3 regions of the Enterobacter sp. KBR-315C3_2022 genome follow, and region 2 is predicted to be linked to each of the others. Evidence: predicted binding sites of a transcription regulator. Region 2 holds the regulator's gene; each other region holds the start of a gene.
What was found. Region 2 encodes CRP, which controls carbon source genes, mostly activating them, when cyclic AMP is high. Its sites were predicted from a motif close to ATGTGANNNNNNTCACAT; they were not measured.
Positions count from the first base shown of each region.

Region 1: the regulator CRP is predicted to act here: its motif matches at 2,344-2,361, upstream of aaeR (HTH-type transcriptional activator AaeR).
Region 3: the regulator CRP is predicted to act here: its motif matches at 3,760-3,777, upstream of AB8804_RS09965 (PTS mannitol transporter subunit IICBA).

Region 1 is NZ_JBGKEB010000028.1:10,233-20,373, forward strand. Features, by position in the region: gene aaeB (p-hydroxybenzoic acid efflux pump subunit AaeB) at 1-1,050, opposite strand, end outside; gene aaeA (p-hydroxybenzoic acid efflux pump subunit AaeA) at 1,056-1,988, opposite strand; gene aaeX (p-hydroxybenzoic acid efflux pump operon protein AaeX) at 1,996-2,199, opposite strand; gene aaeR (HTH-type transcriptional activator AaeR) at 2,379-3,305, shown strand; gene AB8804_RS20620 (YagU family protein) at 3,529-4,143, shown strand; gene tldD (metalloprotease TldD) at 4,193-5,638, opposite strand; gene yhdP (AsmA2 domain-containing protein YhdP) at 5,722-9,519, opposite strand; gene rng (ribonuclease G) at 9,563-10,141, opposite strand, start outside.
Region 2 is NZ_JBGKEB010000020.1:40,915-51,055, reverse strand. Features, by position in the region: gene AB8804_RS18375 (hydrolase) at 1-354, shown strand, start outside; gene AB8804_RS18370 (YheU family protein) at 351-569, shown strand; gene AB8804_RS18365 (phosphoribulokinase) at 600-1,469, shown strand; gene AB8804_RS18360 (OsmC family protein) at 1,553-1,957, opposite strand; gene crp (cAMP-activated global transcriptional regulator CRP) at 2,267-2,899, shown strand; gene AB8804_RS18350 (YccS/YhfK family putative transporter) at 2,957-5,044, shown strand; gene AB8804_RS18345 (aspartate aminotransferase family protein) at 5,060-6,280, opposite strand; gene pabA (aminodeoxychorismate synthase component 2) at 6,366-6,929, opposite strand; gene AB8804_RS18335 (putative adenosine monophosphate-protein transferase Fic) at 6,960-7,544, opposite strand; gene ppiA (peptidylprolyl isomerase A) at 7,650-8,222, opposite strand; gene tsgA (MFS transporter TsgA) at 8,499-9,677, shown strand; gene AB8804_RS18320 (cytosine deaminase) at 9,687-10,141, opposite strand, start outside.
Region 3 is NZ_JBGKEB010000007.1:166,661-176,801, forward strand. Features, by position in the region: gene mtlR (mannitol operon repressor MtlR) at 1-426, opposite strand, end outside; gene mtlD (mannitol-1-phosphate 5-dehydrogenase) at 423-1,571, opposite strand; gene AB8804_RS09965 (PTS mannitol transporter subunit IICBA) at 1,667-3,574, opposite strand; gene AB8804_RS09970 (glutathione S-transferase) at 4,032-4,640, shown strand; gene selA (L-seryl-tRNA(Sec) selenium transferase) at 4,743-6,128, shown strand; gene selB (selenocysteine-specific translation elongation factor) at 6,125-7,963, shown strand; gene AB8804_RS09985 (hypothetical protein) at 8,006-8,293, opposite strand; gene AB8804_RS09990 (LysR family transcriptional regulator) at 8,469-9,446, opposite strand; gene AB8804_RS09995 (MipA/OmpV family protein) at 9,564-10,141, shown strand, end outside.

The DNA.
Region 1 (10,141 bases), on a different contig from region 2:
CTCGGCCGACTCCGCTTTGATCACCACTTCGCCCCGCAGGACCTCTTCTTCCGCGCTGCTGATCTTCGCGTTGCCTATCACGCCGCGCTTAAGCAGCAGGTAACGCGTTGCGGCGCCCACCCAGGTGTAGATGGTGACGGGCGTGTCGCGCTCGCCCGTCCAGGCAATCACCCGGCGCATGCGCTTCAGCTGCTTGTGTACGTCCTGCACCGTCTCGACCGGCTCTTCAAAGAGCTCGCGAAAGGTGTCCGTGACCACTTCAGGCCGCGTGTTTTGGATCAGGTAGGTTTCGCACGCCTGGGTAATAAGGGTTAAGGCAACGGTGTTAATCGCCTTCAGGCGGCGGTTGGCGCGCGCCCAGCGGGAGGACTCCATGTTCAGGTTGCTGCGCATCCCTTCCAGCGCCTGCGTGCGTCGCACCAGGCCGCTCCAGGCCTTATCCACCTCTTCGGTGTCGCCGTGCTTAATGCACAGCTGCATCAGCTTGTACTGATCGACAATCATCGCATCCAGTTCGAGATCGACTTCCTGCTTAATGGAGCGCGGTGAGAAAAGCAGATCCGCCACGATGGCACAGACGATACCAATCACGATTTCGCTGCAGCGCTCCAGGGCAAACTGCGGCGCGAGCAGCGGTTCGGCCTGAATAGTAATGATGATAATCAGCGCGGTATAGCCGGAAAGCCCCCAGGCGTAGGAGTTTTCGACCTTTACCAGCGAAGAGATCCAGGTACAGAAGCCCGCCCAGATGCAGCACACCATCAGCATCAGCAGCGGCGTGCGGATCATCAGAATAATAATGGTGAGCGCGGCGATACAGCCGATAAAGGTCCCGACGATGCGCAGCATCCCGCGGTAGCGGATCGCGCCGGAATAGGGTTCGCCCCCCGCGGCGAACGCCGGACCGGCCGCCACGATCGCCGCCGTCAGCACCGCCCAGCGGGGCGTTTCCAGCTGAAAGTGAAAGCCGACGAACAGCGCCAGCACGATGGCGCACGCCAGCTTAACGGCAAAGCGCAGGTGCTGGCTGGCGATGGTAAAAATGCCCATAGCGATTAACCAAACTCGCGCAGGCGGTGGGCGAGCTTGCGGAAGAAGGAGTCCTGGCTGGCATCCCGGTCTTTCTCGCCGGTAATCACCACGGTTGCCGTTGTTCCCGCAGGCCACAGGTTGCCCTGCTGCTCGTCGAGGTGAATACGCACCGGCACGCGCTGCGCCAGGCGCACCCATTCCAGGTTGGAGTCGACCGTTGCCATCCCCTTGCTGTCGCTGCTGCTGCTGGAGTTAGTGACGCCAGCCGCCACGCTATCGACGGTGCCCTTAAAAACGCGGTTGCTGCCGAGCGGGGTAATTTCCGCGCGATAGCCCCGACGCACGCCTTCCAGCTTCGTTTCTTCCATATAGGCCAGCACGTAGAAGGAGTTTTGCTTCACCAGCGCCACCGCGGTGGAACCGCGCGTGATGAACTCGCCGGCGTAAACGTTCAGGTTGGTCACCCAGCCGTCAGACGGCGCGCGGATCACGGTACGCTCCAGATCCAGCTTCGCCAGGTCGCGCGTGGCCTCGGCTTTCGCCAGCTGGTGCAGCACGGTTTGCAGCACGTTATTTGACTGGTCGATCTCTTCGCGGGACATCGCCTGAATGCCCAGCTGGTTGCGGCGTCCGGCTTCACGGCGTTTTTCCGATGCCAGCGCCTGGTAGTACGCCACGTCCGCATTCGCCTCTTCCAGGGCTTTCTGATAGCGAGGCTGGTCGATGGTGAACAGCACCTGATCCTTTTTCACCAGCTGGTTATCGTGGACGTTGACGGCAGTGATAAGCCCGGCGACGTCGGGCGCTATCGCCACCACGTCCGCGCTGAAGCGCGCGTCGCGCGTCCACGGTGATTCGGTGTAGTAAACCCAGGCGCGGAAAATCGCGATGAACGCGAGAATGACGAGCGCCATGGTGATGGCAGTGCGGGAGATTTTTCTTGTTAGCGTTTTCACATCAACCTCAAACAAACATGCGCGATATCAGGTAAAACAGGCAGCAATAGAGCGCGGTATTGAACAATGCAGGGTGCCAGACGAAATCATAGATCCCGGTAGGGACCAGCACCTTGCGCACCAGCCAGAAGATCGCCAGTGATAAAAGAAGCTCGAAAAATATCGGTGGGAACGACAAACCGAACACCACGATAACGGGAAACAGACTCATGTTGACCTTGATTAGAGAGAGTGCAGGCTTCAGAATTTTTAAGCCAGCGCCACCGCGGAGGAGCAAGAAAAGCCGGGCGAGAGTGGCGCAGCGATTATGTAATTAATAATATATTAACGTAACTGTTATGCTGTTATCTATAATATGTGATCTAAATCACTTTTAAGCCAGAGTGAACAATGGAACGTTTAAAACGCATGTCGGTGTTCGCCAAAGTGGTTGAACAGGGCTCATTTACCGCCGCCGCCAGGCAGCTGCAGATGAGCGTTTCATCCATCAGCCAGACGGTATCGAAGCTGGAAGATGAGCTACAGGTTAAGCTGCTCAACCGCAGCACCCGCAGCATCGGGCTGACGGAAGCCGGAAAGATTTACTATCAGGGCTGCCGCCGCATGCTTCACGAGGTGCAGGACGTTCACGAGCAGCTCTACGCCTTTAACAACACGCCCATCGGCACCCTGCGCATCGGCTGTTCTTCAACTATGGCACAAAATGTTCTCGCCGCCATGACCGCCGACATGCTGAAAGAGTATCCCGGGCTCACCGTTAATCTGGTAACGGGCATTCCCGCACCGGACCTGATTGCCGACGGGCTGGACGTGGTGATCCGCGTGGGCGCCCTGCAGGATTCCAGCCTCTTCTCTCGCCGCCTGGGCAGCATGCCGATGGTGGTGTGCGCGTCCAAAAGCTATTTGGCGCAGTACGGCATTCCGGAGAAGCCTGCCGATTTGAGCAACCACTCGTGGCTGGAGTACAGCGTTCGCCCGGATAACGAGTTTGAGCTGATCGCCCCGGAAGGGCTGTCGACGAAGCTTCTGCCGGTAGGCCGGTTCGTCACGAACGATCCGATGACCATCTCCCGCTGGCTGGTCGCGGGCGCCGGGATCGCCTACGTGCCGCTGATGTGGGTGATCAACGAGATCAACAGCGGCGAGCTGGAGATCCTGTTCCCGCGCTACCAGTCGGATCCGCGTCCCGTTTACGCGCTGTATACCGAAAAAGACAAGCTGCCGCTGAAGGTGCAGGTCTGCATTAATTACCTGACGGAATATTTTGTCGACGTCGCCGAGCTGTTTCAGGGAATGCGGGGAAGACGAAAAGAATAACCGCAGACATCGCTAATCCGCGTCGATCTATTTCATCAATTTATCCTGAATAACCCACGCGGTTATTCAGGCTCGTCCCGGTAACTATCAAAGATGGCGAATTGACACCCTGCCGCCGCCGTGTTTATCGTATAACCGTCTGTTAATCAGATGGTTATATTTTTGTTAACGATACAATGACTAAAATATATTTTCAGGATTTTGTTTAGACAAGGAATACAGGATGAATCTATTTGAACGAACCGCCCCGGCGCGCAGGCGCTACGGGCTCGCCGCGTTTATTGGCCTGATCGCCGGTATCGTCTCTGCGTTTGTGAAATGGGGCGCAGAGGTTCCGCTTCCACCGCGCAGCCCCGCGGATTTATTTACCGGCGCCTGCGGCCCCGAGCAATTAATTCGCGCGGCAAGCCAAATCGACTGCTCGCGTAATTTTCTTAATCCGCCGTATATTTTCCTTCGCGACTGGCTGGGCGTCGTCGATCCTAACGCGGCCGTCTACACCTTTGCCGGACATATATTTAACTGGGTTGGCGTGACGCATATTATTTTCTCTATCGTCTTCGCCGTTGGCTATTGCGTTGTGGCAGAAGTCTTCCCAAAAATTAAGCTCTGGCAGGGCCTGCTGGCCGGTGCGTTAGCCCAGCTTTTCGTCCACATGATCTCCTTCCCTCTGATGGGGCTGACGCCACCGCTCTTTGAACTGCCGTGGTACGAGCATGTTTCGGAGATTGTCGGGCATCTGATCTGGTTCTGGTCGATCGAGATCATTCGTCGCGATCTGCGCAACCGCATCACCCACGAGCCGGATCCGGAGATCCCGCTGGGAAATCCACGCTAAAAAAAATGGCGCTACCCGAAGGTAGCGCCATTTTTCATCACCGTTCCGATCAGGCCGTGCCGCCCACCGTCAGGTTATCGACCTTCAGCGTCGGCTGGCCGACGCCAACCGGCAGGCTCTGCCCTTCTTTACCGCAGACGCCCACGCCGTTGTCCAGCTTCAGGTCGTTGCCGACCATCGAGATCTGCTGCATCGCTTCGATGCCGGAGCCGATCAGGGTTGCCCCTTTCACCGCTTTGGTGACTTTGCCCTTCTCGATCAGATAGGCCTCTGAGGTGGAGAAGACAAACTTGCCGGAGGTGATGTCCACCTGACCGCCGCCGAAGTTTGGCGCGAAGATACCGTAATCCACGGATTCAATAATCTCCTGCGGCGTCGATTGGCCCGGCAGCATATAGGTGTTGGTCATGCGCGGCATCGGCAGGTGCGCGTAGGATTCACGGCGACCGTTGCCGGTTGGCGCAACGCCCATCAGGCGCGCGTTGAGCTTGTCCTGCATGTAGCCTTTCAGCACGCCGTTTTCAATCAGCACGTTGTACTGGCCCGGCGTCCCTTCATCGTCGATAGAAATCGAGCCGCGGCGGTCGAGCATCGTGCCATCATCCACCACGGTGCACAGCTCGGAGGAGACAAGCTGCCCCATCTGGCCGCTGAATACGGAGGTGCCGCGACGGTTAAAATCGCCTTCCAGACCGTGACCGACCGCTTCGTGCAGCAGCACGCCCGGCCAGCCTGCGCCGAGCACCACCGGGAATGACCCCGCAGGCGCCGCAACCGCACCAAGATTCACCAGCGCCATGCGCACGGCTTCTTTTGCCCACGCGTCCGCGCGCGCTTCGCCGTCCACGTCACCCAGGAACCAGTCATAGCCAAAACGACCGCCGCCGCCGCTCGAGCCGCGCTCGCGCTTGCCGTTGTCATCCACCTGCACGCTGATAGACAGGCGCACCAGCGGGCGAACGTCTGCGGCCAGCGTGCCGTCGGTCGCGGCAACCAGAATCAGCTCATACACGCCGCTCAGGCTGGCAGACACTTCCTGCACGCGTTTGTCCGCGGCGCGGGCAACTTTGTCCACGCGGCGAAGAATGTCGAGCTTCTCTTCCCGGCTCATGCTCTGCAGGGGATCGATGCTGGTATACAGCGCCGAGTGCTGGATCTCGCCCAGGGTTTTCACCCGGCCATCGCCCGCGTCACGCACGATGGTACGCGCGGCCTGAGCGCTCTGCTCCAGGGCCGCAAGGCTGATTTGATCCGCATAGGCAAAGCCGGTTTTCTCGCCGCTAACGGCGCGCACGCCGACGCCCTGGTCGATGTTGTACGAGCCGTCCTTGATGATGCTGTCTTCTAAAACCCAGGATTCGTGATAGCTCGACTGGAAATAGAGATCGCCGTAGTCGAGACGGCGTTCGGTCAGTTGACCAAGAATGGAGAACAGGTCCTGATGGCTCAGGCCGTTCGCTGCGAGCAAATGTTCACTTACCAGGTTCAGACTCATCGTATTGCTACTCGTTCGTTGCCGCTTGGGCGGTAAAAAATTCATATTTATTGAGAGTGAGGCAATTACCCGCCCACGTCAAATCATTGCTGTGCATCTTTGCGCGGCTGGCGCAGGACTTCATTAATCTGCGGCTTATCGATCGGGCCGGTGATCCGGTAGCGCAGAATAGAGACCTTGCTCCACAGCGGACCCAGCACTTTGCTGGCAGCAAACACCGCCGCGCCGACGATCGGGTTCACCACAAATGCTGCCGCCACGCCCACGCTGGCGGAAATTTCCGGCGCGACCACGGCCTCCATGTCCAGCTCGCGGCGCACGAGGTTCACCGAGCCTTTCATGGCGATATCCGCTTCCAGGCCATCCACCAGCGTGTCGTCGGTGTGCAGAACGCCGTCCTTGATCCACGCCGTGCTGCGGATGGAGTCATAGTAAAAGCCTTCGCTGAAGGTATCGCTGAAGTCAAAGCGCAGCTTGCGCAGCAGCGCATCAAAACTCAGCAGGCGCAGGATCTGCCCGGCGCGCCCGGTACTCACGTCGGCAATTTCACCTTTGCCAAAGCGGGTTTTCAAAATACCGTTGAGCGAGGCTTCGTCCGGCTTCCACGGGGCGTCACGCCAGTGAAGATCGTAATCGACGTCAAATGACGAGCCCCGAAGCGGCGTGCTGATGCCAAAGAAGTTGGCCGCAGCGTCCAGCTTGTTGCCCTTGATGTCGCCCTTCAGCGAGGTGCGCTGCTGGCCCGGCGCGTTCACCCACTCGCCCTGCGCGGTCAAGCGGCCAAATCCGGTATCGACCAGCCCGCCGGTGAGGCTTAGCGTGTTGCCCTTGATTGCGAAATCGCCGTCGATACGACCGTATTTCTGTCCCCACAGCCAGCATTCGGCGCAGCGCAGCTGGAGATCGGGCCAGCCGCTGAAGTCGATGCGGGCGTTGTTCGACGGCGCTGCGCTCGCTGCGGCGGCAGTCGTCGTGGCGGCCGTTGGGTTGTAATAGAGATAGCGGATTGCCGCCTGCCACGGCGCGCGATCGCGCAGGGTGAGCGTTCCGTTAATCTCCCGCCCCTGGGCCTCCACTTTCGAGCCGTTCGCGGTTGGCTGCGAAACCAGGCTCAGGTTGTTCCATTTCTGCCCGCCCAGCGTCAGGGCTGGCGTACGCACGGTAATGGTTTTCGGGAACGCCGCGGCCTGGTCTACGTTCTGCCCGACGCCCTTCTCGAAGAGCGCCAGCCATTCGGCGCCGTCCAGCGGCGGAAGGTTCAGCTCGACGCCCGACCGATCCGGCAGCGGCGGCGTGGTGCGGCTGTCGGTGGTCCAGATGGCTCTGTCGAGCGTCAGCTTGCGGCCGAGCAGCCAGCGGCTGTTGAAGTGGTTCGTCGCACCGGCGCTGCCGGTCACGGCAAAGCCGTTCAGGTTGCCATCGACGTTCACCTTCACCGGCAGGGACTGCCCGGCGCTTTTCTCCAGCGGCGAGGGCAGCCTGCTGCTGATGTTTTTCAGATCGCCCGTAATATCGACGCTATAGCGTGCGCCAGCGTGATAGGGGAGCTCGATAGCCACCTTGCCGTTCCACGAGGCCGCGCCGCCAATGGCCGCCTCTATCGGCTTCGGCAGCACGTTCATTTTGGCAGGCTGCCAGTTCGCGTCCATATTCACCGCGACCTGATAGGCCTTTTCGCCCTCGTTGGTCGTGAAATCGACGTCGATCGGCTGGTTAAACCAGGTGGCCTTCAGCGGCTCGCTTTTCAGGTTGCCGTTTACGAAGCTGAACTGGCCGCTGAGGTTTTTCAGGGTGCTGTCCAGCGGCTTAACGTACAGGCTGTTGTTATTCAGACGGACGTCGCCTCTGGCGGTGGTCATTTCGCCGTCCAGCGGAATGTCGAGATGTAAGCGAGCATTCACATCGCCATCCAGCTGCAGCTGCTCGAGCGTGGCGGCCAGCGAGTCCTTCAGCGGGGTCTCTTCAAAGTACGGGCCTACGGCGTTGCCCGGGCCGTTGATATCCGCGTCAATCAGCAGCTTTTCTTTGGAGTAATCCGGGATATTTGCCGTCAGGCCGCTGGCCGTGACTCCGCCCAGCGCAACGCTGTCGGTCTTCATCCACAGGCCGTCATTGATGAAGTTCAGCTCCATATCGAGGTTTTTCAGCGCGGGCCAGTCGGGCTGGAAGGCGAACGTGGCGTTGCGCAGCGGCACCAGCACCTGGAACTGGCCTTCGTTATGCTTGTAGGGGAACAGGTGCGGGTTGCCGCCGTACACCAGCGTGGCGTTGTCCGCCTGGCCGCCCTGGATCGCGCCGCTCAGGTAATCCACCAGCGCTTTGCCCATCAGGTTTTCCGGGAAATAGCGCCAGGCCTGGGAGCCGTCGTCAGTGCTGATGCCGGCCAGAATGCCCAGCCACGGCGCTTCACCCTCAGGCTGCAAGTAGCGGAAATCCCCGCGCGCATGTACCGCTTTGGCCTTCACATCAAGATGGCGGCCGTCCAGCTGGAAACCTTTATCGTTTTTCAGCCAGTTCAGCTCCGCGCGGCCTTTTTCGATTTCAAGCGGCGCGCGGAATACCGTTTCGTACGGCATTTTGGCGTCGGTCATTTCGGCCGTCAGCCTGCCGTTTTCAACGCTTCCTTCGAGCTTGCCGCTAAAATGCTCGGCGCCGGGCAGGAGCTTCCACTGTTTCCACGCCAAATTTTGCCACGAGGCGAGAAAGCGGGTTTTTTCCGTCGCCTGCAGCGGGATATCCAGCCCCAGCGCGTCGATCTTGCCGGTCGGCTGCGTCGCCAGCCAGATATCGCCCAGCTGAGGCGAGATTTTGGCCGCCATGGAGCGCAGCCCTTCGATGGCGTTGAGGTCCAGATTGCTGGCGCGGATGCGCAGCTCGTCGCTGCGCGTGTTGTTCTTCCCGCCAACGTCCTGTTCCGGCATCCAGGCGAGCGTCAACGCGCCGCGCGGCCAGGGCTTACCGTCCATGCTGATGCGGGTGTCAGGAATGGCAAACTGCCAGCCCTCTTTCTGTTTGGTCACGTGGGCGGTGAGGTTATCAACGGAGAGCTGGTGCGGGTTATTCTCCCCCTTCCAGCTTGCGCCTCCCTGCTTGAGCCAGATGTCTCCGCTGGCAAATTCGCCGTTCGTCAGCGTCATCCAGCCTTCAAGGCTGAAGCGGGCGGTCTCCAGCTGCATATTCTTTTGCACCCAGTCGCCCAGCCACGGCTTCACGTCTACGTCGTCGGCCTGCAGCCACACCCTGCCGTTATTCAGCAGGCCGTTGTCGTCACGGAGATCCATGCGCACCTGCATCACCCCGTGCTGGCCGTTCAGGCTGGAGAGGTTAACCTGCCCCTCGGCGCGGTGGCGATCTTTGCCGTTAAGCCACGTCAGCTGTGGGATCGCCAGCTCCGCACGCTCGCCGGAGAGGGTAATAAAGCTGATTTCGCTGTCGCGCAGATCGAAGTGATCGAACTGGCGCAGGAAAAGATCGCTGATGCGGTTGGTTTCAAGATCCTGACCGTTATCACCGCCTTTTAGCGGCGTGTTGGTCACAAGCTGAAGCTGATAAAACGTGAGGTCGCGAAACTGCCAGCGCAGGTGCAGCAGGCTTTGCCAGACGTCCAGCGCCAGGGTAACGCGTTTAATTTTTAGATGGCCGCCGTCTTTCAGGCTGGCGTTGATATCCCGCGCGTCGAGCGTCGGGCCGAAGTTCTGCCAGCTGGCGCTGATTTGGCTGACGTCCACCGGCACGCCGGTGGCGGATTCGATTTTCGCCAGCACCTGAGGGCGCCAGCTGTCCAGATGCGGCAGCACGAGACGTAGCCCACTTACCAGCAGCGCGACGATAACGACAAGCGTTGCCCCTGTAAGCAATAAAATCCCCGGCAATCGCCTCACGCGTCTCTCCTTGTCAGCCTTTAATCTCGCAGCGAACTGCGTTTTACATCATGACGACGTCAAACTGCTCCTGGTTGTAGAGCGGCTCAATTTGTACTTTTACCTGTTTGCCGACAAAGATTTCCACTTCCGCCAGCGCGTGCGACTCTTCGCCCTTCAGCGCTTCCGCCACCGCAGGAGAAGCATAGACCAGGAAACGGTCGGAGTCGTAGGCGTGGTGAACGCGAACGATTTCACGCATGATTTCATAGCAGACGGTCTCTACCGTCTTTACCGTGCCGCGTCCGTGGCAGGTAGGGCACTCGTTACACAGCACGTGCTCCACGCTTTCGCGGGTGCGCTTGCGGGTCATTTCCACAAGGCCGAGCTGCGAGAAGCCGTTGATGCTGGTCTTCACGCGGTCTTTGCTTAGCGCCTGTTCCAGCGAGTGCAGCACGCGGCGGCGGTGATCTTCATTATTCATATCGATAAAGTCGATGATGATAATGCCGCCCAGATTGCGCAGGCGAAGCTGGCGCGCAATGGCCTGCGTCGCTTCGATGTTGGTGTTGAAAATGGTGTCGTCCAGATTGCGATGGCCGACGAATGCCCCGGTGTTGATGTCCACGGTGGTCATCGCTTC
Region 2 (10,141 bases):
CCCGTCAGCCTGCAGCAGCTCAAGCGGGTAAAACGCCTGCGCGAGTTCGACGATCTGATTACCTCGAAGATCCACGGCTTCGCCGACGCGATTGACTACTACCGCCAGTGCAGCGCGATGCCGCTGCTGAACCAGATCACTAAACCGACGCTGATCGTCCACGCGAAGGACGATCCGTTCATGGATCATCACTCGATTCCGGCTCCCGAGCATTTACCGGCGAACGTGCAGTACCAGCTCACCGAGTACGGCGGGCACGTCGGCTTCGTCGGCGGCACGCTGCGCCGTCCGAAAATGTGGCTGGAGACGCGCATCCCCGACTGGCTCACGACTTATCTGGAAGGTGCTAAATGATTATTCCCTGGCAGGATCTGTCTCCCGAAACGCTCGATAATCTGATTGAAAGCTTTGTATTACGCGAAGGCACCGATTATGGTGAACAGGAGCGTTCGCTTGAACAAAAGGTCGACGATGTGAAGCGCCAGCTGAAAAGCGGCGACGTGGTGCTGGTGTGGTCAGAACTGCATGAAACGGTCAATATCATGCCCCGCAACGCGTTTCACGGCTGATCTTTACACCTTTCCAGTCAGGGAGTTGCTATGTCTGCCAGACATCCGGTTATTGCCGTAACGGGTTCGAGTGGTGCGGGCACCACCACCACCAGCCTCGCCTTTCGCAAGATCTTCGCCCAGCTAAACCTGCGGGCGGCAGAGGTTGAGGGCGACAGCTTTCACCGCTACACGCGCCCCGAAATGGACATGGCGATCCGCAAGGCGCGCGACATGGGCAAGCACATCAGCTATTTCGGCCCGGACGCGAACGACTTCGGCCTGCTGGAGCAGACCTTTATCGAATACGGCCAGACCGGCAGAGGGCAGTCGCGCAAGTACCTGCACACCTATGACGAAGCCGTGCCCTGGAACCAGGTTCCGGGCACCTTCACCCCCTGGCAGCCGCTGCCGGAGCCAACCGACGTGCTGTTTTACGAAGGGCTGCACGGCGGCGTGGTCACCCCGCAGCACGACGTGGCGCGCCACGTTGACCTGCTGGTCGGCGTGGTGCCTATCGTCAACCTGGAGTGGATCCAGAAGCTCACCCGCGACATCAGCGAGCGCGGGCATTCGCGCGAGGCGGTGATGGACTCCGTGGTGCGCTCCATGGAAGATTACATTAACTACCTGACGCCGCAGTTCTCGCGCACCCACATCAACTTCCAGCGCGTGCCGACGGTGGACACCTCCAACCCGTTCGCGGCGAAAAGCATCCCCTCGCTGGACGAAAGCTTTGTGGTGATTCATTTCCGCAATCTGGAAGGGATTGATTATCCGTGGCTGCTGGCGATGCTGCAGGGCTCTTTCATTTCCCACATGAATACGTTGGTGGTGCCGGGCGGGAAAATGGGGCTGGCGATGGAGTTAATCATGACGCCGCTGGTACAGCGGCTGATGGAAGGGAAGCAGATCGCGTAGTTGTTGCCCGGTGGCGCTGCGCTTACCGAGCCTACGGTCGTGCTTTTGTAGGGCGGGTCAGCGAAGCGCCACCCGCCAAAAAATCACGCCGCGATCACTTCATACGAATGGGTAATATTCACCGCTTTCTCCAGCATGAGCGCCACTGAACAGTATTTCTCCGCAGAAAGGTCTACTGCCCGCGATACCGCCGCATCTTTTAGCTCTTTACCGGTGACGATAAAGTGCAGGTTGATGTGCGTGAACAGCCGCGGCGCCTCTTCACGACGCTCCGACGTCAGCTTAACCTCGCAGTTGGTCACGTCCTGACGGCCTTTCTGCAGGATAGACACCACGTCAATCGCGCTGCATCCGCCTGCCGCCATCAGCACCATCTCCATCGGGCTTGGCGCTTTATCGCCGGAGTTGCCGTCCATCAAAATCTGGTGGCCGGAAGCGGACTCGCCCAGGAAGGTTAACCCTTCAACCCATTTCACACGCGCTTGCATAATGATTAACTCCAACGTTGCATTTTTGGTGACAGATTACGCGTGCGTTACATTTCTCGCAACGGAAGGCGACCTGCATCATGCTGAAGCGAGACACCAGGAGACACGCGGCAAAAGCTATGCTAAAACACTCGGGATGCTACAGTAATACATTGACGTTACACATGTATGCAGAGGACATCAAACTTTACTGGCTGCGACACATTAGACGGCCGACTTCCCAGGTATGGGTAAGAATTCGATTGCAAACCCAGAGTCAGGATGCAACGTATGGCTCTGGAGACAGCTTATAACAGAGGATAACAGCGCATGGTGCTTGGCAAACCGCAAACAGACCCAACTCTCGAATGGTTCTTGTCTCATTGCCACATTCATAAGTACCCATCGAAGAGCACGCTGATTCACCAGGGTGAAAAAGCGGAAACGTTGTATTACATCGTTAAAGGCTCGGTGGCAGTGCTGATCAAAGATGAAGAAGGGAAAGAGATGATCCTTTCTTATCTGAACCAGGGCGATTTCATCGGTGAACTGGGCCTGTTTGAAGAAGGCCAGGAACGTAGCGCCTGGGTTCGTGCAAAGACAGCATGTGAAGTGGCTGAAATTTCTTACAAGAAGTTCCGTCAGCTGATCCAGGTTAACCCGGACATCCTGATGCGTCTTTCTTCCCAGATGGCGCGCCGTCTGCAGGTTACGTCGGAGAAAGTGGGTAACCTCGCCTTCCTGGACGTTACCGGCCGTATCGCGCAGACCCTGCTGAACCTGGCGAAACAGCCGGACGCGATGACCCACCCTGACGGCATGCAAATTAAAATTACCCGTCAGGAGATTGGTCAGATCGTCGGTTGCTCCCGCGAAACGGTGGGCCGCATCCTGAAAATGCTGGAAGATCAGAACCTGATCTCTGCGCACGGTAAAACCATTGTGGTTTACGGAACCCGTTAATTCCGGTCAAACGGCGTGCCACCGCAGGGTGTCACGCCGTTTTTGTCTCTATTCCCCATGTGGCGCAGGCTGATCTATCACCCGGAAGTTAACTACGCACTGCGACAAACGCTGGTGTTGTGCCTGCCCGTGGCCGTTGGCCTCATTCTTGGACATCTCCAGCAGGGGCTGCTGTTTTCCCTGGTGCCCGCCTGCTGCAACATTGCCGGGCTGGACACGCCGCACAAGCGCTTTTTCAAACGACTTATAATTGGCGGCTGCCTGTTTGCTGGCTGTAGCCTCGCCGTTCAGCTGCTGCTGGCGCGCGATATTCCGCTGCCGCTGATTTTAACCGTGCTGGCGATGACGCTCGGCGTCACCGCGGAAATCAGTTCCCTGCACGCGCGCCTGCTGCCCGCCTCGCTGATCGCCGCCATCTTCACCCTGAGCCTTGCGGGCAATATGCCGGTGTGGGAGCCGCTGCTGATCTACGCCCTCGGCACGCTGTGGTACGGCGTGTTCAACTGGTTTTGGTTCTGGCTGTGGCGGGAACAGCCGCTGCGCGAATCCCTGAGCCTGCTCTACGTGCAGCTGGCCGACTACTGCGAAGCCAAATACACCCTGCTCACGCAGCATACCGACCCGGAAAAATCCCTGCCGCCGCTGCTGACCCGCCAGCAGAAGGTGGTGGATCTCATCAGCCAGTGCTACCAGCAGCTGCACATGCTCGCCGCCAATAAAAACCACGAGTACAAGCGGCTGCTGCGCATCTTCCAGGTGGGGCTGGACCTGCAGGAGCACATCTCCGTCAGCCTGCACCATCCGCAGGAGGTGCAGAAGCTGGTCGAGCGCAGCCACGCGGAAGCGGTGATCCGCTGGAACGCGCAGACGGTTTCGGCGCGCCTGCGCGTGCTGGCCGACGACATTTTGTATCACCGCTTTCCCACGCGCTTCAGCATGGAAAAACAGCTCGGCGCGCTGGAGAAAATTGCCCGCCAGCACCCCGATAACCCGGTTGGCCAGTTCGCGGCATGGCACTTCAGCCGCATCGCCCGCGTTCTGCGCACGCATCGCCCGCTCTATCCGCGCGACCTGATGGCCGACAAGCAGAAGCGCCTGCCGCTGCTGCCTGCCCTGAAAAGCTATCTGTCGCTCAAGTCCGCCGCCCTGCGCAACGCCGCGCGCATCAGCGTGATGCTGAGCATCGCCAGCCTGATGGGCATGGCGCTGCACCTGCCGAAGCCGTACTGGATCCTCATGACCGTGCTGTTTGTTACCCAAAACGGCTACGGAGCGACGCGCGTGCGCATTCTGCACCGGGCGGGCGGCACGATGGCGGGGCTAATTATTGCGGGCGTGACGCTGCACTTCCACGTGCCGGAAGGGTATACGCTGGCGGGAATGCTGGTGGTGACGCTGGTGAGCTACCTGATTATCCGTAAAAACTACGGCTGGGCGATGGTCGGCTTTACGGTGACCGCGGTATATACCCTGCAATTGCTCACGCTCAACGGCGAACAGTTTATCGTCGCCAGGCTGGTTGATACGCTGATTGGCTGCCTGATCGCCTTCGGCGGCATGGTCTGGCTGTGGCCGCAGTGGCAGAGCGGGCTGCTGCGCCAGAACGCCCACGACGCGCTCGAAGCCGACCAGGAGGCCATCCGCTTAATCCTGAGCAACGATCCGCAGCCTTCGCCGCTGGCGTATCAGCGCATGCGGGTCAACCAGGCGCACAACGCCCTGTTTAACTCCCTTAACCAGGCGATGCTGGAGCCGGGCTTTAATTCGCATTATCTGGCGGATATGAAGCTGTGGGTGACGCACAGCCAGTTTATCGTTGAGCATATCAACGCCATGACCACGCTGGCGCGCGAGCACACGATGCTGACGCCGGATCTGGCGCAGCGCTATTTGCAGTCGTGTGAAATCGCCCTGCAGCGCTGTCAGCAGCGGCTGGAGTATGACGCGCCGGGCGAGTCGGGGGATTCGAACATTCTGGAAGCGCCGGAGACGCTCACCCACGGGCCGATGAGCACCCTCGAGCAGCATTTACAGCGCGTGCTCGGGCATTTAAACACCATGCACACCATTTCGTCGGTGGCATGGCGCCAGCGCCCGCATCACGGGATTTGGTTAACGCGCATTCTGAAACGCACGCCGTATTGAGCGTGTCGCGTGAGATTATCCCCGAACGATTTTCCCGACCGCTGCGGCAAACCGAACTAACCCGTCTTCAATATCCTTCTCTTCCACCACCAGCGACGGCGCGAAGCGCATCACGTCCGGCCCGGCGTTGAGCACCATCACCCCTTCCTGGGCGGCGGCGTGCAGGAAGTCGCGCGCGCGGCCCTTGTACTGCGGCTTCAGCTCGGCGCCGATCAGCAGCCCCATCCCGCGGATCTCGCTGAACACGTCGTACTGCGCGTCAATCTGCTGAAGGTGCTTCACAAACTGCTCGCGCTTCGCGCTTACGCCGCTCAGCACCTCCGGCGTGTTGATGATATCGAACGCCGCGCCCGCCACGGCGCAGGCCAGCGGATTACCGCCGTAGGTGGAGCCGTGGGAACCGACGTGAAACGCGGAGGCAATCTCCTGAGTGGTGAGCACCGCGCTCACCGGGAACCCGCCGCCGAGCGCCTTGGCGCTGGTCAGAATGTCCGGCGTCACGCCGTAGTGCATATAGGCGAAGAGATCGCCGGTACGCCCCATGCCGCACTGCACCTCGTCAAACACCAGCAGCGCCTTGTGCTCGTCGCACAGCGCGCGCAGCCCTTTGAGGAACTCCGGCGTGGCTGCCGTCACGCCGCCTTCGCCCTGAATCGGCTCGATCACGACCGCGCAGGTGTGATCGTCCATCACCGCCTTCACCGCGTGCAGATCGTTAAACGGCACGTGGATGATGTCGGCCGGTTTCGGGCCAAAGCCGTCGGAATATTTCGGCTGGCCGCCAACGGACACGGTGAACAGCGAGCGGCCGTGGAAGGCGTTATGGAAGGCGATAATCTTGGTTTTGTAGGGGCTGTGGCGGGTAGAGGCGTAGTAACGCGCCAGCTTGAAGGCGGTTTCGTTGGCCTCGGTGCCGGAGTTCATAAACAGCACGCGCTCGGCGAAGGTGGCCTCGATGATCTTGCGCCCCAGGCGCAGCGCAGGTTCGTTGGTAAAGACGTTGCTGGTGTGCCACAGGGTTTCGCCCTGGGTTTTCAGCGCCTCCACCAGCGCAGGATGGCAATGGCCCAGCGCCGTCACCGCAATGCCGCCCGCGAAATCCACATACTCTTTGCCCTGCTGATCCCACACGCGGCTGCCTTTTCCCTTCACCGGGATAAACTCGGCCGGTGCATAAACCGGCAGGATCACTTCGTCGAATGTTGCGCGGGTAATTGCGGATTGTTCAGTTGCCATGTCATGCCCATCCATTTTATGTCACAGAGATTGTGAAAATATAATCAAAAATATGCATAAAAAATCACAACAAGGCAATAGATATTCAGCGATTGAGGAAATTCGCCAGCAGCTGGTGCCCCTGCTCGCTGAGAATGCTTTCCGGGTGGAATTGAACGCCTTCGAGATCCCATTCCCGATGGCGAATGCCCATGATCTCCTGAGTTTCGCTCCAGGCGGTCACCTCGAAGCAGGCGGGCAGCGTCGGCGGGTCAATGACCAGAGAATGGTAGCGCGTCACGGTCAGCGGGTTATTTAACCCCGCAAAGACGCCCGCGCCCGTATGGGTAATTGGTGAGGTTTTACCGTGCATCACTTTCGCGGCGCGGACGATGGTGGCACCGAAAACCTGCGCAATGGCCTGGTGGCCCAGGCAAACGCCCAGAATCGGCAGCCTGCCCGCGTAGTGGCGAATAGCGTCCAGCGAAACGCCCGACTCTGACGGCGTACACGGCCCCGGCGAAATGACGATTTTCTGCGGGGCCAGCACGTCGATATCGGCGAGCGCGATCTCGTCATTGCGGCGCACCGCCACCTCGGCGCCGAGTTCGCAAAAATACTGGTAAAGGTTCCAGGTGAAGGAATCGTAGTTATCAATCAGCAGGATCATGGCGGCTCCAGAAAAAAAGGCCGCCCTATTCTACTCAGTTTCCCGCGCGTCGCTCACTACTTTGGCAAAGATGGCGTTCAGATCGGTCAGGTCTCCCGTGGCGCCGCTGCGGTTCGCCGCGACCCACCGTTCGGGATCGATACCCCGCCAGTCCAGCGCGTAGCCCGCGTGGATCGCCAGCTGCTCAAAGAAGACGCGCTGGGCGATGCCGTTGCCGCTGATGAACGGGTGAAGCATGTTGATTTCGCAGTAGTAGTGGCTAATTTTCTCAACAAACGCGTCTTTATCCAGGCCAACCAGATACTTGTCGGCTTCCAGATCGGCCATCAGCTCGTTTCCCATCTTCTCGATGTATTCGAAATGGCAGAAGGGAATGTCGCCCTTGATGATGTCGTCGGTGCGGAACTCGCCAGCCCGCTTCGTCTCTTTGCGGTACAGATGGCGGTGGATGAGGCACAGTTGGGGCAGGCCGGGCGCGGCGGGCCCAAGCTCAAGCGTCTCAATCTCGGGTTCTGAAGGACCATTGCCTTTTTCAAGGAGACAACTGGCCTGAAAATTAACGCTGCGCTGCTGGTCCCAGAGACGGGATTTTTGCCTGTCGGTGAGTTTTTTCACTAATGCCTCCCTGAAGATTTCCGTTTGCCACAATTATAAGCAGCAAAACGCGCTTTCGCAGGGAGGGGGATGACGCGGGCAGGACGTTGCCCGCGTTAAGGGAGATTACGGCAGGACTTTTGCAGAAAGGATAACCACCGGTTTGGACGGCACGTTCTGGTACGGACCGACGTCGTGCGTCTGAACCTGGGAGATTTTGTCCGCCACGTCCATGCCCTTCACGATTTTACCGAACACGGCGTAGCCGAAGTCGCGCTGGCCGTGGTCGAGGAAGGCGTTATCCGCCACGTTGAGGAAGAACTGGCTGGTCGCGCTGTCTTTATCCGCGGTGCGCGCCATAGAGATGGTGCCGCGCTTGTTCAGCAGGCCGTTATCCGCTTCGTTTTTGATCGGCGGGTTAGGCTGCTTTTGCTGCATTTGTTCATTAAAACCGCCGCCCTGCACCATAAAGCCTGGGATCACGCGGTGAAACGTGGTGCCGTTATAGAAACCGCTGTTCACGTAATCGAGGAAGTTTTTCACTGATACAGGAGCTTTCTGGCTATTCAGTTCCAGCTCAATGTTCCCGGCGGAGGTCGTCAGCAGGACGTGAGGGTCTCCTTTTGCTGCCAGCGCAGCAGGGGAAACGGCAGAAAGAGCAAGCACAGCTGCAACAGCCGCCAGCGTTGATTTGAGCATGAGAATTCCTTAACAAAGCGCAGTGTATAAAGCGAATGGCTTGATTCTAAAGAGCAGTATGGACCGAGGCCAGACTTTTACCTAATTTTACGAAATTGAAACAGTTGTAACGACGCAAACGTTTGGTTTTCGCGCCAGTTTGCGTGATCAGGATCACATAAAAAACTGCAATCGATCGTAAATTTCTCTGAAAAGGTGGGAATGGATCACTTTCAAGACTAGAATTTGCCCGCTCTCAGCGCCCTCCGGCGCTTTTCTTTTTTCAACAGGCCAGACATGACTAACAGCAATCGCATCAAGCTCACATGGATCAGCTTCTTCTCCTACGCCCTGACCGGCGCGTTGGTGATCGTCACCGGGATGGTGATGGGAAATATCGCAGACTACTTCCAGCTGCCCGTTTCCAGCATGAGTAACACCTTCACCTTCCTCAACGCGGGGATCCTGATCTCCATTTTCCTGAACGCCTGGCTGATGGAAATCGTGCCGCTGAAAACCCAGCTGCGCTTCGGCTTTGTGCTGATGGTCGCCGCCGTGGCGGGCCTGATGCTGAGCCACAGCATCGCCCTGTTCTCCGCCGCCATGTTCGTGCTTGGCCTGGTGAGCGGGATCACCATGTCGATCGGGACGTTCCTCATTACCCACATGTATGAGGGCCGCCAGCGCGGCGCGCGCCTGCTGTTTACCGACTCCTTCTTCAGCATGGCCGGGATGATTTTCCCGATGGTCGCCGCCGTTCTGCTGGCGCGCAGCATCGAGTGGTACTGGGTGTATGCCTGCATCGGCCTGGTCTACGTGGCGATCTTTATCCTGACCTTCGGCTGCGAGTTCCCGGTGCTGGGTAAAAAGGCGCAGACCGCGGCGGAACCCGTAGCGAAAGAAAAATGGGGCATCGGCGTGCTGTTCCTCTCCATCGCCGCCCTGTGCTACATCCTCGGCCAGCTGGGCTTTATCTCCTGGGTGCCGGAATACGCGAAAGGGCTGGGCATGAGCCTGAACGACGCGGGCAAGCTGGTGAGCGACTTCTGGATGTCTTACATGTTCGGCATGTGGGCGTTTAGCTTCATCCTGCGCTTCTTCGACCTGCAGCGCATTCTGACCGTGCTGGCAGGCCTGGCGACCGTGCTGATGTACCTGTTCATCAACGGTTCCCCGGAGCATATGCCGTGGTTCATCCTGACCCTGGGCTTCTTCTCCAGCGCGATTTACACCTCGATCATCACCCTGGGCTCGCTGCAGACCAAAGTGGCCTCGCCGAAGCTGGTGAACTTCGTGCTGACCTGCGGCACCATCGGTACGATGCTGACCTTCGTGGTGACCGGCCCGATCGTGGCCCACAGCGGCCCGCTGGCGGCGCTGCACACCGCTAACGGCCTGTACGCCGTGGTGTTTGTGATGTGCTTCGTGCTGGGCTTCGTGACCCGACACCGCCAGCACAATACGCCAGCGGCGTAACGCCTATCCCTACGCCCCTTTGCGCTCTGCGAAGGGGCTGTTTTTGGTTAAGAACAGCTCTTCTCCCCCGCTGTCCATCTGGATCCACGTCTGCGCAAGCTGCGTCGTGGCAATCACCCTGCCCTGACGAATCGACCAGCGCACCGGCACCTGGCAGCGCACCGCCTCAAAGCCGCTCTCAGCGGGCAGGATAATCAGGTTCGCCGGGTTCCCCGTCTCAATGCCGTAATCGCGCAGGCCAAAGGTTCGCGCGCTGTTGTGGGTAATGAGGTTCAGGCCGCTGTCGATTTGGGAATATCCCATCATCTGGCAAACATGCAGCCCCATGTGCAGCACCTGCAGCATGTTGCCCGTACCGAGCGGATACCATGGGTCGAAGACGTCGTCGTGGCCAAAGCAGACGTTGATTCCCGCTTCCAGCAGCTCCTTCACGCGGGTGATCCCGCGGCGCTTCGGATAGTCGT
Region 3 (10,141 bases), on a different contig from region 2:
CAGTTCGCCGAACGGACCGAGAATTTCATCATCGGTAAAGGCATATTCATTACCGTCATGATTTAACTCTTCGCGCAGCGCCATCAACAGCTCGGCGTCTTCGTACTCCGGCCTGCTCAGCACGCCAAGACCGTAGATCAGCTTCAGGCGAACGGACAAATCGCCCAGCGGGCCATCTCCGTCCAGCAGCGGCTCTACGGCATATTTTACGGCGTAATCGTCTTTGCGAAATACCTGAAGCACCAGGATGTTTACCGCCTCGGTCAAAAGCTCGACGGCGGCAATCAGGAAGCTTCGTACGGTTTTGCCAGCATTCAGACGCTCAAGCACACGATTTTCAAAGGCCTGGGTTTCTTCCATTATTGCCTGCATATCTGACAATCTGTAATTAGGGCGCAGGATCTCCTGCGCCGCATTCTGCATCATTTGGTGGCGTTATAAGCGTTAACCGCCTCCACAACCACGTTACTGTTGGCATCCAGACCGGAAACCTGCGCCAGCGCAGCCTGTGGACCGTCATCGCCAATCATCTGGGCCAGCTCTTGCGCCTGCGGGTCCTGCTCGCTGCGGTAGTGCATCGCGGCGGCAATGCCTTTCACCAGGTTGGCGTGCGGCAGGCCGTACTCCAGGGTGCCCAGCAGCGGCTTGATCAGGCGATCGCCCGCGCTCAGCTTGCGCAGCGGCTGACGGCCAACGCGCTCAACGTCATCTTTCAGGTACGGATTTTCAAAACGACCGAGGATTTTCTGGATGTATGCCGCATGTTTGTCAGCATCAAAACCGTAGCGTTTGATCAGCACCGCGCCGCTCTCTTCCATTGCCCCTTTAACCACGGCGCGGATTTTCTCATCGAGAATCGCGTCACGGATGGTCTGATGACCGGCCAATTTTCCGAGGTACGCGGTTATAGCATGACCGGTGTTCAGGGTGAAGAGTTTGCGTTCGACAAATGCCATCAGGTTATCGGTCAGCTCCATTCCAGGAATGGTCGGCAGCGCGCCTTTAAACTGAGTTTTGTCGACAATCCATTCGCTGAAGGTTTCCACGGTGACTTCCAGCGGATCGTGGGTCGCCGATTCAGAAGGCGGCACGATGCGGTCGACGGCAGAATCCACGAAGCCGACGTGTTCTTCAACCCAGGCTTTGTCTTCGTCCGCGACGGCGGCCATCACGTGGCCCTTCAGCTGCGTGGTGCCGCGCACCATGTTCTCGCAGGCGATAATGTTCAGCGGAGCGTCGTTGCCCTGCGCTTTACGCTTTGCCAGGCCTTTTGCCACGGCCGGGGCGATGCGCTCAAGCACCACGGGACCGACGGCGGTCGTGACCAGATCAACGCTTGCGATCAGGTCGACCACGTCATCGCCGATGCTGCTGACGGCGTTCACGCCGGATACGGTTTCAACCTGCTCGTTTTCACCCACCACGTGAACCTGATAGCTATGACGGGCATTCAGGGCGTCGAGCACCACCTGGTTCACGTCGGCGAACGTCAGCGTAATGCCCGCGTCTGCCAGCAGCTTGCCGATAAATCCACGACCGATGTTACCTGCGCCAAAATGTAATGCTTTCATAGAATTAACCTTCATCAATGTTGTGACCCGAGAGGGCTGGGGTGAGGCTTTTCCCTCACCCTAGCCCTCTCCCCTGAGGGGAGAGGGTAGAGAACTTACTTGTTAAGCAGTGCGAGCACTTCTTCCACGCTGGTGGTGTTGGCCAGGCGCTCGATGACGGTGTCGTCATCCAGGGCGTTGGTCAGGCTGGTAATCACCTGGATGTGCTCGTTGTTGCGAGCGGCGATACCAATCACCAGGCGGGCAATATCGTCTTCTTCTTCACCGAAGCGAACGCCCTGCGGATACTGGCAGAACACGACGCCGGTCTTCAGCACGCGGTCTTTCGCTTCAACCGTGCCGTGCGGAACCGCGATGGATTCGCCGAGGTAGGTTGGCGTCAGTTTCTCACGTTCCAGCATCGCATCAACGTATTCAGGCTGAACGTAGCCGCCTGCAACCAGCTGCTCACCGGCAAAGCGAATCGCGTCTTCTTTGTTGGTCGCGGTGCGGCCGAGGAAGATATTTTCCGCGCCGAGCCTGAAGAGGTGCGCATTGCTCTCGTCAAAGCTGTCCTTCAGGCTATCGCGCACTTTTACTTCGTTGTCTTCGTGACGCTGCGCGGCAACCAGACGCTCGGTCAGGCTGGAGTACAGGCCGCTGTCGAGGAAGTTAGTCAGCGAGATGTGCTGTGCCTGCGGAACCTGACGCATGGCGCGCTCGGTCAGATCGCGGTGGGTGATCACCAGGTCAACGTCCGACGGCAGGCTGTTGATCGCGCTGTTGGTCACGGAGATGTTGGTGAGGCCCGCATCCTGCACTTTCTTACGCAGCACGCCCGCACCCATTGCGCTGGAGCCCATACCGGCGTCGCAGGCCACGATGATTTTGCGCACGTGGCTCAGGTCGTTAGAGACATCGCCAGCCGCCAGCGGGGTCTCGCCTTTGGATTCTGCTTTCATGTCGTGCATACGGCGGGTTGCCGCTTCAATGTCGTCGTCTTCTTTCACCTTGCTGGTTTTCAGCAGGATGGCAGACACAACGAAGGAAACCGCCATTGCCGCACAGATAGCCGCGATGTTCGCGAAGTACGCGCCTTTCGGCGTCATCGCCAGCACCGCCAGGATGGAGCCCGGAGACGCAGGAGAGACCAGGCCGCCGCCCAGCACGCTCAGGGTGAACACGCCGGTCATACCGCCGAGGATAACGGCCAGGATCAGACGTGGGTTCATCAGCACGTACGGGAAGTAAATTTCGTGAATACCGCCCAGGAAGTGGATGATCGCCGCGCCGCCCGCAGACTGCTTCGCGCTGCCGCGACCGAAGAACATGTACGCCAGCAGTACGCCCATACCCGGACCCGGGTTCGCTTCAATCAGGAAGAAGATGGACTTGCCGAGATCGTGAGACTGCTGAATACCCAGCGGCGAGAAGATGCCGTGGTTGATGGCGTTGTTGAGGAACAGGATTTTCGCCGGTTCAACAAAGATAGACGCCAGCGGCAGCATGTCGTGCGCCACCATGAAGTTAACGCCCGCCGCCAGAATTTTGGACAGGACTTCAACCGCAGGGCCAATGCCGAGGAACGCCAGAATCGCGAGGATCATCCCGATGATGCCCGCAGAGAAGTTGTTCACCAGCATTTCGAAGCCGGACTTGATCTTGCCATCCACCCAGACGTCGAACTTCTTAATTGCCCAGCCGCCCAGAGGGCCGGCAATCATCGCGCCGAGGAACATCGGCATATCCGCACCGACGATCACGCCCATGGTGGTGATTGCACCGACCACGCCGCCGCGGTCGCCGCCGACCAGACGACCACCGGTATAACCGATGAGCAGCGGCAGCAGATAGGTAATCATTGGGCCAACAAGTTTCGCCAGCGTTTCGTTAGGCAACCATCCTGTTGGAATGAACAACGCAGTGATGATACCCCACGCGATAAACGCGCCGATATTTGGCATCACCATATTGCTGAGGAAGCGACCAAAGCTTTGCACTTTGATCTTGAAATCGGATGACATAAAACACCCCTTCTTTTGTTTACGCTTAGGCCTGCGGCCCGAGGTTTATTGTTAACGTGCGGCGGCAGAGGTAGCCGGGCCCTGTTCTGATGCTGTGAAATCTGGCACTGAATTGTTCAACTGTCCAGACAGCCAAAATTTGTGTGATCTCAATCACGTAAATGTAGGGTATCTGGTTGTTAATGAAGTGATCGTCATCACAAAACGGGTGTATGAAAAGAGAGCGCTGCGCAAAAAAAAGACGCTATCGGGGCTATTTTGTGATTTTAGTCACACTATATTGTGTGCTGTTTGTTTCTGTATTGTGATGATCTTCACAAAATATTTTAATGCGGATTTCTCCTGATGTGACGGCTAACAAACTCTTCCATGCCAACGAAGGAATGCGAGCCGCGCACCTGCCTTTTTTCCCGGCATGATCCATACTGACCACTTTGTGGGCATCCAGGAACAGGCAATGAAACTTATCGGCAGCTATACCAGTCCTTTCGTGCGTAAAATTTCGATTCTTCTGCTGGAGAAGGGGATCGACTTTGAGTTTGTGAATGAACAGCCTTACAGCGCGGAGAGCGGCGTTGCGCGGTATAACCCGCTGGGGAAAGTCCCTGCGCTGGTCACCGACGAAGGCGAGTACTGGTTTGATTCCCCGATTATTGCGGAGTATATCGAGCTGCTGGGCATCGCCCCGGCGATGGTGCCCGCTGAACCCAAAGCGGCGTTGGCCATCAGGCAGATTGAGGCGCTCGCCGATGGCATTATGGACGCCGCGCTTGCCTCCGTGCGCGAGCAGGCGAGGCCCGCCGCGCAGCAGTCGGAGACGGAGCTGCTGCGCCAGCGCGAAAAAATCAGCCGCAGCCTGGACCTGTGCGAGCAATGGATTCAGGCAGGAAAAATCAACAACGATGACGTGAATCTGGCGACGATCGCCATCGCCTGCGCCATCGGCTACCTCAATTTTCGCCGCGTCTCACCGGGCTGGTGCGTGGAGCGCCCGCTGCTGGTGAAGCTGGCCGAAACGCTATTCCAGCGCGAGAGCTTTGCGCGTACCGAACCGCCAAAGGCTTGATTCGGGTTATAACACTTCGCGGCGAGAGGTTGTACAATCCCTCCCCATGCTAACTCCCTCTCCCGTCGGGAGGGGGGTGAAATTTACTCGCCGGGCGCTTCCATGACTACTCATCACTCCCTCTACAGCCAAATTCCTGCTACCGACCGTCTGCTTCGTCAGCCCGATATTCTCAGCGCGCTGGGGCGATTCGGTCATACCGCGACGGTGGAGATGCTGCGCCTGCTTCAGGACGAAGCCCGGCGGCATATTCAGGCAGAAAATACGCTCCCCGACTGGTGCGACGCGTGGGGGCAGGAAGTTGAAAACAGGCTGGTTGAGAATGCGCAAAGCGCCCTTCGCCCGGTCATTAACCTGACCGGAACGGTGCTGCACACCAACCTGGGCCGCGCGCAGCAGGCTGAAGAGGCCGTTGAGGCGGTTGAGCGGGCCATGCGCTCGCCGGTTACGCTGGAGTACGATCTTGACGGCGCGGGCCGCGGCCACCGCGATCGCGCGCTGGCGGATCTCCTGTGCCAGCTGACCGGCGCGGAAGATGCCTGCATTGTGAACAACAATGCGGCCGCCGTGCTGCTGATGCTGGCCGCCACGGCGAGCGGTAAAGAGGTCGTCGTCTCGCGCGGGGAGCTGGTGGAGATCGGCGGGGCGTTTCGCATTCCGGACGTAATGCGCCAGGCGGGCTGCACCCTGCACGAGGTGGGCACCACGAACCGCACCCACGCCAAAGATTATCGCGCGGCGGTAAACGAAAACACCGCGCTGCTGATGAAGGTGCATACCAGCAATTACCAGATTGAAGGCTTCACCAAAGTGGTCGAAGAGGCCGAGCTTGCCGCGATCGGGCGCGAGCTAAACGTGCCGGTGATAGCCGATCTCGGCAGCGGTTCGCTGGTGGACTTAAGCCAGTACGGGCTGCCAAAAGAGCCGATGCCGCAGGAGATGATTGCGGCGGGCGTGAGCCTGGTGAGTTTTTCCGGCGACAAGCTGCTCGGCGGGCCGCAGGCGGGGATCATCGTCGGTACGCGGGAGCTGATTGCCCGGCTGCAGCAGCATCCGCTCAAGCGCGCGCTGCGCGCCGATAAAATGACGCTCGCCGCGCTGGAAGCTACGCTGCGTCTGTATCTGCACCCGGAGAAGCTGGCTGAGCGCCTGCCGACGCTGCGTTTGCTCGCGCGCGATGCGGCGTCTATCCACGCCCGGGCGGAGCAGCTGCTCCCGCAGGTTGCGCCGCATTATCCCAGCTTTGAGCTTCACGTGGAGCCGTGCCAGTCGCAGATCGGCAGCGGATCGTTGCCCGTCGATCGGCTGCCCAGCGCGGCGATCACGTTTACGCCGCGCGACGGACGCGGTAGCCAGCTTGAGGCGCTCTCGGCCCGCAGGCGAGCGCTGCCCGTGCCGGTTATTGGCCGCATCTACGACGGGCGCATGTGGCTGGATTTACGTTGTCTTGAAGATGAAAAACGGTTTCTGGAGATGCTGTTGAAATGATCATTGCCACTGCCGGTCACGTTGACCACGGAAAAACGACGCTATTGCAGGCGCTCACGGGCGTGAATGCCGACCGCCTGCCGGAAGAGAAGAAGCGCGGGATGACCATCGATCTGGGCTATGCCTACTGGCCCCAGGCCGATGGCCGCGTGCTGGGCTTTATCGACGTGCCGGGCCACGAAAAGTTTCTCGCGAATATGCTGGCAGGCGTGGGCGGCATTGACCACGCGCTGCTGGTGGTGGCGTGCGATGACGGCGTGATGGCGCAAACGCGCGAACACCTCGCCATACTCCAGCTGACCGGAAATCCGCAGCTGACGGTGGCGCTGACCAAAGCCGATCGCGTGGATGATTCCCGTATTGAAGAGGTGCGCAGCGCGGTGCAGTTGACCCTGCGTGAATTTGGCTTTGCCGATGCGTCGCTTTTCGTCACCGTGGCGACGCAGGGGCGCGGTATCGACGCGCTTCGCCAGCACCTGCAGCAGCTTTCCGCCCGCGAGCCTGCCGGTCAGCACAGCTTCCGCCTGGCTATCGATCGGGCATTCACCGTTAAGGGCGCGGGGCTTGTGGTCACCGGGACGGCCCTGAGCGGTGAGGTGAAGGTGGGGGATACCCTGTGGCTGACGGGCGTCAACAAACCGATGCGCGTGCGCAGCCTGCATGCGCAGAACCAGCCCGCGGAACAGGCCCACGCCGGGCAGCGCATTGCGCTGAACATCGCGGGGGATGCCGAGAAAGAACAGCTGAATCGCGGCGACTGGCTGCTGGCCGACGCGCCGCCCGAGCCGTCCGAGCGGGTGATTGTCGCCCTGCAAACGCATACGCCGCTGACGCAGTGGCAGCCGCTGCACATCCACCATGCGGCCAGCCACATTACCGGGCGCGTCTCCCTGCTGGAAAACGATCTGGCCGAGCTGGTGTTAGACAGCCCGCTCTGGCTTGCGGATAACGACCGTCTGGTGCTGCGCGATATTTCCGCGCGGGAAACGCTGGCTGGCGCGCGCGTGGTGGCGCTCAATCCGCCGCGCCGCGGCAAGCGCAAGCCGGAGTATCTGCAGTGGCTGGCGTCGCTCGCGCAGGCTGCGGACGATAAGACCGCGCTGAATGTTCACCTTGAGCGGGGTGCGGTGAATCTCGCCGACTTCGCGTGGGCGCGCCAGCTGAGCGGCGATGGCCTGCGCGCGCTGACGCAGGAGCCGGGCTTTATCCAGGCCGGATACAACCTGCTGAGCGCGCCCGTCGCGGCGCGCTGGCAGCGCAAAATCCTCAGCACGCTCGCCACCTATCATGCGCAGCATCAGGACGAGCCGGGTCCGGGGCGCGAGCGCCTGCGGCGCATGGCGCTGCCCATGGAAGACGAGGCGCTGGTGCTGCTGCTGATTGAAAACATGCGCGAAAGCGGCGTGATTAGCAGCCACCACGGCTGGCTGCATCTGCCGGATCACAAAGCCGGCTTCACGGCCGAGCAGGAGGCTATCTGGCAACGGGCGGCGCCGCTGTTTGGCGACGAGCCGTGGTGGGTACGCGACCTGGCGCGCGAAACCCACGCTGACGAGCAGATGATGCGCCAGGTGCTGCGGCACGCGGCGCAGCAGGGGCTGATAGTGGCGATCGTGAAGGATCGTTATTACCGCAACGATCGCATCGTGGCGTTTGCGAACCTGATCCGCGAGCTGGATCGGGAGCGCGGTTCAACCTGCGCGGCGGACTTCCGCGATCGGCTCAACGTCGGGCGAAAGCTGGCGATTCAAATCCTGGAATATTTTAACCGCATCGGCTTTACGCGCCGCCGCGGCAACGACCATATCCTCCGCGACGCGCGGCTGTTCCCTTAAGCTGCTCAGAAATGACGTGCGGGGCAAAATGCCCCGCAAGCTTCATGAGGGGTTAGCCACTGCAATTTTTCTTCCTTTGTTTAATATTCGCTGTATTAGTCTGATTACAATTTGATATCCAATGATTGTAACTGCTGTGCTTACGACAAGAAGCGCTATCCCTACAAAACCCTCAATATCATGCTCGCCAAAATAAGCTGCAGCGTGCTTCCAGAATTCAATTTGTACCTGCGTTGCTGGATCTGACGGTCTAAAGGCTAAAAAAGTTATCAGAAAAAGTGTAATTACAATTAGGATCCTAAGTCCCAACGGTGCACGTCTGGTTTCCATTTAAAATCACCTCAATTGTTCCAAACGACATTAAACCATTCGAAAGCTTAACTTCCTGAGTCGATACTACAGCCTGGCGTATAGCCAAAAAATCAGTTCTATGTCGAAGAGTTATACATCCTAACGAAATTCCAGGCGAGTCGCGCGCTGGTTCAGATATCCATTTATGAGCGCTTTATGGAGAGGATGATTCGTCGGGCGCAGAATAATGTTTGGCGGCATGAGCTATTTGCTGGCGCAGGCAATTCAGTATGCCGTCCAGGACAAGCTGCACGCGCCAGGGCTGGTATTCGCGTTTACGGAAAATCGCCGTGAGATCCAGCCACCACTCCTCCTGATGCGGGAAGCAGGGTACCAGCGTGCCGCTCAGGATCTCGTTTTTCAGGCTTTCTTCTGGCGCAAAAACTATACCCAGATGATTTCTCGCCAGCTCAAGCGCGGATTGCGTATTGTCGCAAATATAGTTACCGGTCACCCTGTAATCCTGTATTTCATCGCTATCATGGCTTCTGAATCGCCAAATATTGGCATCATCTACCAGCATTGAATCTATCAGAATACACGAGTGGTTAATTAACTCTTTAGGACTGCTAATCGGATGTTTTTCTAAATATTCCGCAGTCGCAAATGCCGTGATTGAATAGTGTGCTAATTTGCTGGCCACCAAACTTTCGTCTTTAGGCTGGGCGTAGGTAATTAAAATATCACAGTCATCGGGGAACGAGACGCCTTCAGAATATTCATTGCGGGCCAGATTGGAGGTTTTTAGCGAAATGCGAATATCACCGATATCCTTAATCTGATGAATCACCTGGCGTGCCAGATAGTTCACAATTCCCGTAGGGGCGTAAACGGTTACTTTTCCGCGCTTCTCATGCTTATAATCTGCAATGAAATTAATCAGCTGGCTATGTTTATCAAGCGTGGCATTAACGTAGGGAAGTAACGCCTCGCCAAACTGGGTCAGCGCCAGCTGCCGGGTGGTGCGCTCAAATACTTTGAGGCCGATACGCGTTTCAAAATCAGACAGGTATTTACTGACGTTAGCCTGCGCCATGCCTAACAGCGCGGCGGCATCGCCAATACTGTGCGTTGCGGCAATCACGGAAATGATTTTTAGCTCACGGTTTTTTAACTGTAGCTTATTCATCATCAGAACCCATCTATATGATTTTATATATAATATTATATAAACAGCGGCATTGCATTGATAATTTTGTAACCATTATTATTCGCCTCGCTTGCTTGGCGTTTAAATGGATCGCATGGAATGATAATCAAAAAGAATTTACTTATTGCTGCCGCGTTATTTGCATCATCATCCGCAATGGCCGGTGAATTTTCACTGGGTGCGGGAGCGGTATTTAATGAGTCTCCTTACAAAGGCTATAACAAAAATACCACGGCGGTGCCATTAATAAGCTATGAAGGCGATAGCTTTTATATCCGTCAGACGACGGGCGGATGGATCCTGTGGAAAGACGGCAAGAATGAAATAAGCCTCACCGCCTCCTGGATGCCGCTGCACTTTGATCCTGATGATAACGACGATGCCCGGATGAAACAGCTCGATGAGCGCAAGGCCTCCGCGTTTTTGGGCGGCGCTTATTACCGCCACGAACGCTGGGGAAGCCTGAAAGTGGCCGCGTCCGGTGATGCGATGGACGAGAGCGGCGGGATCGTCGGCGAGGTATCTTATTTCCATCCCGTCCGCATGGAGCGCCTGACGCTGATCCCCTCTGTAGGGGTGTTTTACAGTGACGCAAGCTATAACGATTACTACTACGGCGTGTCGGGCAGCGAATCTCGCCGCAGCGGCCTGAATCAGTATTCTGCCGGTGACAGCTG